2 regions of the Paenisporosarcina macmurdoensis genome follow, and region 2 is predicted to be linked to the other one. Evidence: riboswitches for the same ligand, from Rfam matches in the RefSeq annotation. Region 2 holds a riboswitch; the other holds the start of a gene.
The links. A riboswitch is a leader RNA that binds a small molecule or an ion and turns the genes downstream of it on or off. The one in region 2 is predicted to bind thiamine pyrophosphate.
Positions count from the first base shown of each region.

Region 1: linked by a shared signal. The riboswitch ahead of thiT (energy-coupled thiamine transporter ThiT) and the one ahead of ACFPYN_RS05010 (YkoF family thiamine/hydroxymethylpyrimidine-binding protein) in region 2 are both predicted to bind thiamine pyrophosphate.

Region 1 is NZ_JBHSRI010000003.1:46,258-50,456, reverse strand. It holds gene ACFPYN_RS04175 (DUF4870 domain-containing protein) at 56-418, opposite strand; gene ACFPYN_RS04170 (M20 family metallopeptidase) at 476-1,546, opposite strand; TPP riboswitch at 1,683-1,787, shown strand; gene thiT (energy-coupled thiamine transporter ThiT) at 1,884-2,468, shown strand; gene map (type I methionyl aminopeptidase) at 2,722-3,471, shown strand; gene ACFPYN_RS04155 (TspO/MBR family protein) at 4,119-4,199, opposite strand, start outside.
Region 2 is NZ_JBHSRI010000004.1:17,604-21,802, reverse strand. It holds gene ACFPYN_RS05025 (DUF1648 domain-containing protein) at 1-1,085, opposite strand, end outside; gene ACFPYN_RS05020 (GntR family transcriptional regulator) at 1,085-1,471, opposite strand; gene ACFPYN_RS05015 (DUF6366 family protein) at 1,715-1,927, shown strand; TPP riboswitch at 2,058-2,164, shown strand; gene ACFPYN_RS05010 (YkoF family thiamine/hydroxymethylpyrimidine-binding protein) at 2,288-2,893, shown strand; gene ACFPYN_RS05005 (ECF transporter S component) at 2,895-3,494, shown strand; gene ACFPYN_RS05000 (ABC transporter ATP-binding protein) at 3,487-4,199, shown strand, end outside.

The DNA.
Region 1 (4,199 bases), on a different contig from region 2:
ATATATCGCTCCTATCACTATTGTATAGTGGTGTATTTCCCGAAAGTAAGAATTACTAAACCTCTTGTATTACTTTAATTCCTTGAACAATGTTCCAAATCAATACAGCAATCGACAAAATCCCATATAACAACATAAACAATATAGGAATGCCTGCAGACATGAAATCAAAAGAGGAAGTCGCAGTTGGTGCAATCGAATAATCCATAGTACTATACATGGTTACTGAACTAACCATTAAAACAATAAACCCTATAACGCCTAAAGCGACGGGAATCAAATGTGATAAAAAAGACCGTTTTGCATGGTGCTTTACTAAAGTATCAGGTGAAATAAAGTACACAATTAGTGGTAATAAAAATGGAGCAAATAAAACACTGAAATAACATAAAGCGGATAATACACGGCGATTATCCAAAATTACTCCTCCTCTAAACGATAGTACCTACTAATACGGTGCACCATGCAAATGGTTTCATCTTAATGCATGTTTTGTTAGAATATCTGCATATTGTTCCACAGAGGATAGTAACACGTATTCGCCAGGACCGTGCCAATCGTCACCACTTGGGCCGAATTCAATAGCACCAGCACCCGTCTTCGCATAATAGCGAGTATCTGCGGCTCCATGCTGTCCAAATAACACGGCATCTTTTTGTGTTACTTCAGCTGTTACAACTGCAAGTGATTGAACAAAAGGATTATCTTCAGTTGTCGTAATTGCTGGTGTTTTACCTCCAGGTTTCACGATATTTTTAGGATTAATTGATTGGGCAAGCTCCGTCATTTCTTCGATAATATCTTCCCAATTTTGACCTGGTACAAAACGGATATCGTAATTGACTTCACATTGATCTGGTACAACATTATAACGGTCACCTGCTTGAATTTTAGCCAAATTGATTGAAGGATATTCATAATATTCATTGCTTGCTTTAGTGAATGGCAATGTTTTTAACTTCTCATGGAACACATAAGAAGCTTCAATAGCATTCGTACCTTCCCAAGGACGGGATCCATGTGCTGCCTTTCCGAAAAGTGTTACAGTAGCATGTAAAATTCCTTTAGATTGCACACTTAGTTTTAAACGTGTGGGCTCTCCACATATGACAAAATCACCCGAGCGTCCAATCTCAACGAGATGACCTGATGTTTTTCTTCCACCTGTTTCTTCATCCGTTACAATATGCAAAACAATCCGCTGTTTTAATTGTTCTTTAGCTGAAGAAATGCGACGAAAAGCTTCCATCATTGCTGCAACGCCAGCTTTCATATCCGCTGATCCACGACCATAAAGGCGATCGCCATCAATAACTGGATTAAATTGCTCGATTTTTCCAGGAACTACATCTACATGGCCATTCCAAACGATGGTAGTTGGACCTTGTCCTATTTCTGCGTGAATCATTAATCGTCCTTCATTCTCTATAATTTCATGTGTGATTTCATGACGATCCAACCATGTAGAACAAAAGCGAAGTGCCTCATTTGCACCATCCTCAGTATCACTTTTAATTGCTACTAAATTTTTCAACAATTCGATCATGTACCTTCACATCCTTATTGAATTTTATATACTCAGTATACTGATAGAGACTCTAGAAGTCACAGTACTACTGAACCCTCTTGCTTCTTTTCCCCACTTTCTGTACAATTAACCCGTAATATGAAAATTAGATGTTAAGTACCACAAGGGGAGCCTGTAATGGCTGAGAGTGAACGAGAAAAGTTCTAACCCTTAGAACCTGTAAGTTAATGCTTGCGCAGGGATGTGGATAGAAACCGACTCCAACGACGTCAGGCTCTGTCCTTGAGGTCGTTTTTTTGTGGTTTTTTTCACCCTGACATGCGATTTGCAGTACATCGCAAAAGGAGGAAGAAAGATGAGAAATCAAAAAGTTTTACTGCTAGTAGAGATTGCGATTTTTGCTGCGTTGGGGTTTGTATTGGATTTTGTTGCTTTTAAAATGCCGCAAGGGGGATCTGTCAGTTTAGTGATGATTCCAATTGTTTTAATGGCGTTCCGCAGAGGGGCATTAGCCGGCGTTATAACTGGGTTGCTAGTTGGCCTGTTGCAAATTGTTTCAGGATTAATATCAGTGACCCCGTTGTCATTTAATTTTGTAGTTATGCAAGTCATTCTAGATTATTTAATTGCTTATGGTGTAGTTGGATTCGCAGGATTGGTGCGATCACAATACTTTAAATATGCACAACAGAATAAACGTGGAAAATTGATAGTCACGATTGTTTCTGCTGTATTTATTGGTTCGTTCTTGCGTTATGTTATTCATGTTATAACCGGTATTTTCTTCTTTGGCATGTATGCTGAAGATGCTAATGTATTTATGTACTCGACTATTTATAATGCAACTTACATGATCCCAGTATTTCTATTGAGTGCTTTCGTGTGCTCATTACTTTTCTTAGCTGCCCCACGATTACTTGAACCAAATAAAACGGTGTAACGCGTTGCTCACTGGCTATCATGTACATTTGATAACAAGTGGACATAAACTGACTTGAATGGTCGGAAAGCGTCTTCTGGCGTTTGAAAATCATCTAATACTCTTAAAAGACAAGAGTTAAAATGTATATAAAATAAATCAACCTAGTAGATTGATTTCCTGAATGTTCAGAATGGTCCTGGCATATGGGAAAGCATCTTTTCTTATGGTATAGTATGGGATATATATTTTGAGAAAGAAGGATTTTAAGAATATGATTGCAAAAACAACTGAAGACTTTGAGTCGTTAAAAACAATAGGCAGAATCGTTGCTGAGATTCGCGACGCAATGCGTGCAGCAACGAAACCCGGTGTGACAACAAAAGAAATTGATGAACTTGGCGGACGTATGTTTGAAGAAACAGGAGCAATCTCAGGTCCTAAAGGGGAGTATGATTTTCCTGGTTTCACTTGCATTAGTGTAAACGAAGAAGTTGCGCACGGAATACCAGGTTCACGCATAATAAAAGATGGTGACCTCGTCAACATTGATGTTTCTGGATCTCTTAATGGCTATTTTGCAGATACAGGCATTTCATTCGCTGTTGGTGAAGGCCATAAGAAAATAGAAAAACTTTGTGAAGTCGCAGAAAGCTCTTTTGATCGAGCGATGTTAAAAGTAAAAGCAGGTGCACGCTTAAACCAAATCGGTAAAGCTGTTGAACGCGAAGCTAAACTTAATGGCTATACAGTCATCATGAACTTAACAGGTCATGGGATTGGTAAATCTCTTCATGAAGCGCCCCAACATATTCTGAATTATTATGATGCTTGGGAACCAACTATTTTGAAAGAAGGAATGGTTTTAGCAGTAGAGCCGTTTATTTCTGAAAAAGCGGAACATATCGTGGAATCTGGAGACGGCTGGACATTTTTAACGCCAGACAAATCTCTGGTCGCACAAATTGAGCATACAGTCATCGTCACAAAAGGCGAACCCATTTTAATTACAAAAATCAATTAACACGAAAACACCAACTGAGCGATTGCGCAGTTGGTGTTTTTTAAAAATATTAGAAAGTATAAGATTTTTCAAGCTACACCTTTTAACTTGGCGTAGCTATGTCTAGCCCCAAGCGCCAGCTCGCGGGGCACCTTAATGGGGTCAGAAAGACGATTTCACTTTTCATCTTTCTAGCGCCAGTGTCGAGCTAGAAGGCGCTTTCCGCTTTTTCTTAGAAGATAAGAAAGTATATAATTTTAATTCCATAAACCCAGTGTTTCAGGTCCTTTGGTCAAAAAGATGATTCATTACTATTGTTGATTTCCGTTTCAACGCCCTTTCATGTTTCGAAGCTAGCGTAGCGATGCAGAAACAGGCGGACGCTTTCCGCGGGGCGGTCGGTGAGCCTCCTCGGTCACTTCGCGATCTGCGGGGTCTCACCTGACCCGCTGATCCCGCTGGAAAGATATTGGACGAACTGTGATTCGTCCGATATCTTTGCGACGAGTAACCGCAGGAGCACATGTTTTTGCAGTGACGAGGAGACTGAAGCCATGCCCGCGAAAAGCGTCCACCGTAGCGAAAATTAACAGGCTACTATGGTTACACTTCTTAAAAGTACCTGTCGCACTTTGCACGGTTTTTCTTAATTAAATAGTAGTGAATGATTAACCTTGTACGCTTTTTGGTGATGAGCTAGAATTGCGCATTGATTTCTTCATAAATATAATGCCTGCAAGCATAACGGC
Region 2 (4,199 bases):
AAAATACTTCCAACTAATAAAACCAAGAAAACCCAACTACCTTTGTGTCCCATATTGATCGTCCAACCAATACCGAATCGCTTTTCGACGAGAATGCTCGGATCGTCTTTATTCACATAAAATAAACCGAACTTCCAGTATTGATCGTCATCCATATCAATGACATTTTCAGGATTGACATCTTGCTCTGCAACAGCGATTCTTGTACCGCTTTGCCCTACTTTTACAGTGTAGTACAGAACTGACCCAAGAATGATAACTAAATAGCCAATTGTAAAGCCTAACGTCACACTTGCAGACATGATTTCAGGATAGATGATTGTCAGCTGTAAGTACCCCATCAGTACAGTTTCGGTGATGGTCACGACAAATAATAACCAACTTGAATATTTTCGAAAAGCGAGTTGTTGCTGACGTGAACGTTTCTTGTGTCGAACTTGAATTTTTGCGCCTGATTGTTTCATCGCACCGTTGAAGAACAGCATCATCCCTTGGAGTAAAAGTGTAATCATTGGCAAAGCACTCACCGAACCCCAACTTTTTTCAGCGAATGCGTCTGCCTCACCACTTGGTCCCCAATGTGTTGGAATCTGATTGGGTAACGTATCGTATTGGCTTAACCCCAAGACACCTAAGCCAAGAGTGATTAACATTGGAATGATAAAGAAGAGGCTCGGTAATATTTTAAGTTGTTCACGAAATTGCAAGTCGACTACTTTTCGTTCACTTTGCCCTTCCGTCCACTTTTCATTTTTCTTCCAATTAGCTAATGAGATATGATTTTTAGCATAAAGTCCCATTGAAAAGATGAGCGCCCCAATTTGAGCAACCATGCCTGAAAAGACGATTTGTTCTTCAGCAGGACGGAACATCCATAGCCATCCGATAAAAATCACGATTATGAGGATTCCACTCGTTAAAATGAGTTGTGTATAGCGGTTTTTCATGTGTACTATTCGTTGGTCTTTGACATGAGTATCGGGAATGTATATCCCAAATGCCTCACTTTCTCTTAAAAACTTTGGTAAGAAAGCTTGAATGGCAATAATGAAAATTAATATGACAATAAAAATAATTGCGGCCATTACTTTTCCTCCTTCAAGTCTAAAGTTATTTCGTTTATTAACAGCTCAATTTCAGCTTGAGTCAGTTGTAGACAAAGTGCTTCTGCAATGATTGGACGTAATTCTTTTTTCAAGCGGAGACGATCTAGTTCAGATGCTTTTCGAACTCCATTTTCATGAATGAATACTCCTTTTTTCTGTACAATTCGGATAAATTCCTTCTCTTCTAAATAATGATACGCTTTGTTTACGGTATGCATGTTCATCCCAAGGTCTGCAGCAAATGCGCGAACAGATGGTAATGAATCACCCGGTTTCAAGCTACCTTTCGCAACACCTTCAATAATTTGTTGGGCCAATTGCAAATAGATCGGAACAGCCGAATTTGCTTCAATCTCAATAAACATATGTGACCACCTTTTGTTCTATTAACACTAGAACAGACTTGTTATATACAATATAGAACAGAATTTGAAATTTGACAAGTTTTGTTAAGGAAAAGCTGAATTAATCGTTACATATTATGGAAGACGGATGGCACTATTTAAATAAAAAATGGATATTTATGTTAAAATAAACATAAGATTGCGAAGGTATTCACTTCAACCGTCGCGGGTTAGTTGAAGTATTACTCATAGGGGGTGCTTGGTTTGAATAATCGTCAAGAACATCCAAAAGAAAAAAGAGAGAGATTAAGACAACAAGAACTTAAAAGAAATCCGGGCGGTGCATTAAGAGATGGATTCAGTCGAGGTGAAAATGGAAATTTAACAGATTTAGTTGGTGACTTAGGCTGGAAAGGAACAGGATTATTAATAATTGTATTACTAGTTGGATATGTACTTTACAAATTATTATTTTAAATCTCATTCTTAGTTTCACCAGTCAAATAATTTAACTAGTAACTTTACAGCTCTTATTCTTTTTGTTTACAACACCTTTTTCGTGCGTTACAATGAAGCCGTTCTTTAACATTTAAACAACTACATACGATTACTGCACTAGGGGTGCTATATTTTGGCTGAGATGAGAGCATTAGCTCCGATCCCTTAACACTCGATCCAGGTAATACTGGCGTGAGGAAGTGCGGCGACTTTTGCCCAACTCTTATTTTGAGCAAAACAGCTGCATTCCACGTCGAATGTGGCTATTTTTATGTTCAAAAACAGTGATTTAGGGATAATTTTTTCGCTAATCACACCAATTAAAAGGAGGAGATGGGAATGGAACAAGTGTTTAGTTGTGGAACAAGTCCAATAGTGGGGTTGCGATTTTCGCTTCATCCAATGGCAGACAATTTTATTGAGATTATTAAAGGGGCTTTGCGTGAAGCGGATACATCAAACGTCTGGATGCACACGGATGACGTCAGCACAGTCATGCGCGGCAAGCAAATTCACGTCTTTGATACAGTCAGAGCGATTGTTTTATATGCAGCAAAAACTGGAGCACATGTGGCATTTAACGGGACCTTTTCGATTGGTTGTCCTGGGGATTCTGCGGGAGATGTGTTTTTAGAGAAAGATGACATTTTGTTAAATGAACCTCAAATTCGTGAGATCAAACAATATGTATCATCCCAGTTTGCGCTCTATCCAATGAATAACCCCGACTATATGTCGGTCATTTATACAGAAGTAGCTCGTGCAAAAGAACATGGCGTATTTAATGAGTCGATGCACTATGCAAGCGGACTCCATGGCGATATCCACCAGGTATTTACGTTCCTTGAAGAATCGTTCACTCATGCTCGTTCGGACCAATATAAACACTTGGTGATGACTGTAAACATGAGCATCAACAGCCCTTCTCATAAAGGAGATGCGTAGCATGTTGAAGTCATGGAAACTGAAAGAAGTCGTCTTAATGTCCGTGTTTGCCGTTGTATTTGCGGTCGTGTATTTACTATTTGTCCAAGTCGGTAACATTTGGGCGGGTGTGATTGGTCCAATTGCGTATGAATGGATGTTTGGAATTTGGTTTATTGTTTCGATTATCAGTGCGTACATCATTCGTAAACCAGGTGCTGCTTTGTTGTCAGAAACGATGGCTGCCATGATTGAAGTGATGATTGGTAATGCAGTTGGTCCTCGTTTGATTTTATCGGGACTTGTTCAGGGACTAGGTGCGGAAGCGGCATTTGCTGCAACTGGCTACAAGCGTTATAACTGGTGGGTACTTTGTTTAGCAGGTGTCGGTTCCGCAGTCTTTAGTTTTGCTTATGGCTTCTTGGTGTCTGGTTACGCGGCTCTCGATCCATCTTTATTAGTGTTAATGTTTACGCTTCGTGTCATCAGTGGAGCTGTTATTGCTGGCTTAGGTGGTAAGTATTTATCGGATGGTTTACTCGCTACTGGGGCCCTTCGTGGTTATGCCATTTCTCGTGATGCAGGTAGAAATCACAAGATAAAAGGTGAGGTTATTGGTTAATTCCCTTCTCACAAAAACAAATGTTATAACTCAAGAAACTCCGGTAATCATTGATTTTAAAGGTGTTACTTTTCAATTTCCAGACGATGAATCTCCCGTTTTCAGAAACATTTCATTCTCCATTCGAGCTGGTGAACGTGTCGCTTTATATGGTCCAAGTGGATGCGGGAAAAGCACCTTATTGTATTTAATGAATCGCTTGTATCCTGACAATTGCGATGGTGACCTTGAAGGTTCAATCACACTTTGGCAACGTGATGCTGCAAGTTTTGCACCTGGTGAAATCAACCACCGTATTGCTACTGTGTTTCAAGATCCAGATACACAGTTCTGTATGCCCACAGTTGAACAGGAAATGGCTTTCACATTAGAAAACTTGCATGTTCGTCGACCAGAAATGGAGACCCGCATCATGGAAACTCTTGAAATGACGGGACTTACAGCATTCCGTAAAACGACCATACAAACTCTTTCTGGGGGAATGAAACAACGCGTGGCAACAGCGTGCGCGATTCTCATGCAACCAGAAGTGTTGTTACTCGATGAACCACTTGCCCATCTAGACCCGCTAACTGCACAACAATTTGTGGAGTGGCTCGATACCTTGAAATGGCCATATCCATTAACTATTATCGCCGTCGAGCACCAACTTGATCTATGGGGAACTTTTTTTGATCGTGCCATTCACGTCCATGCATCAGGAGA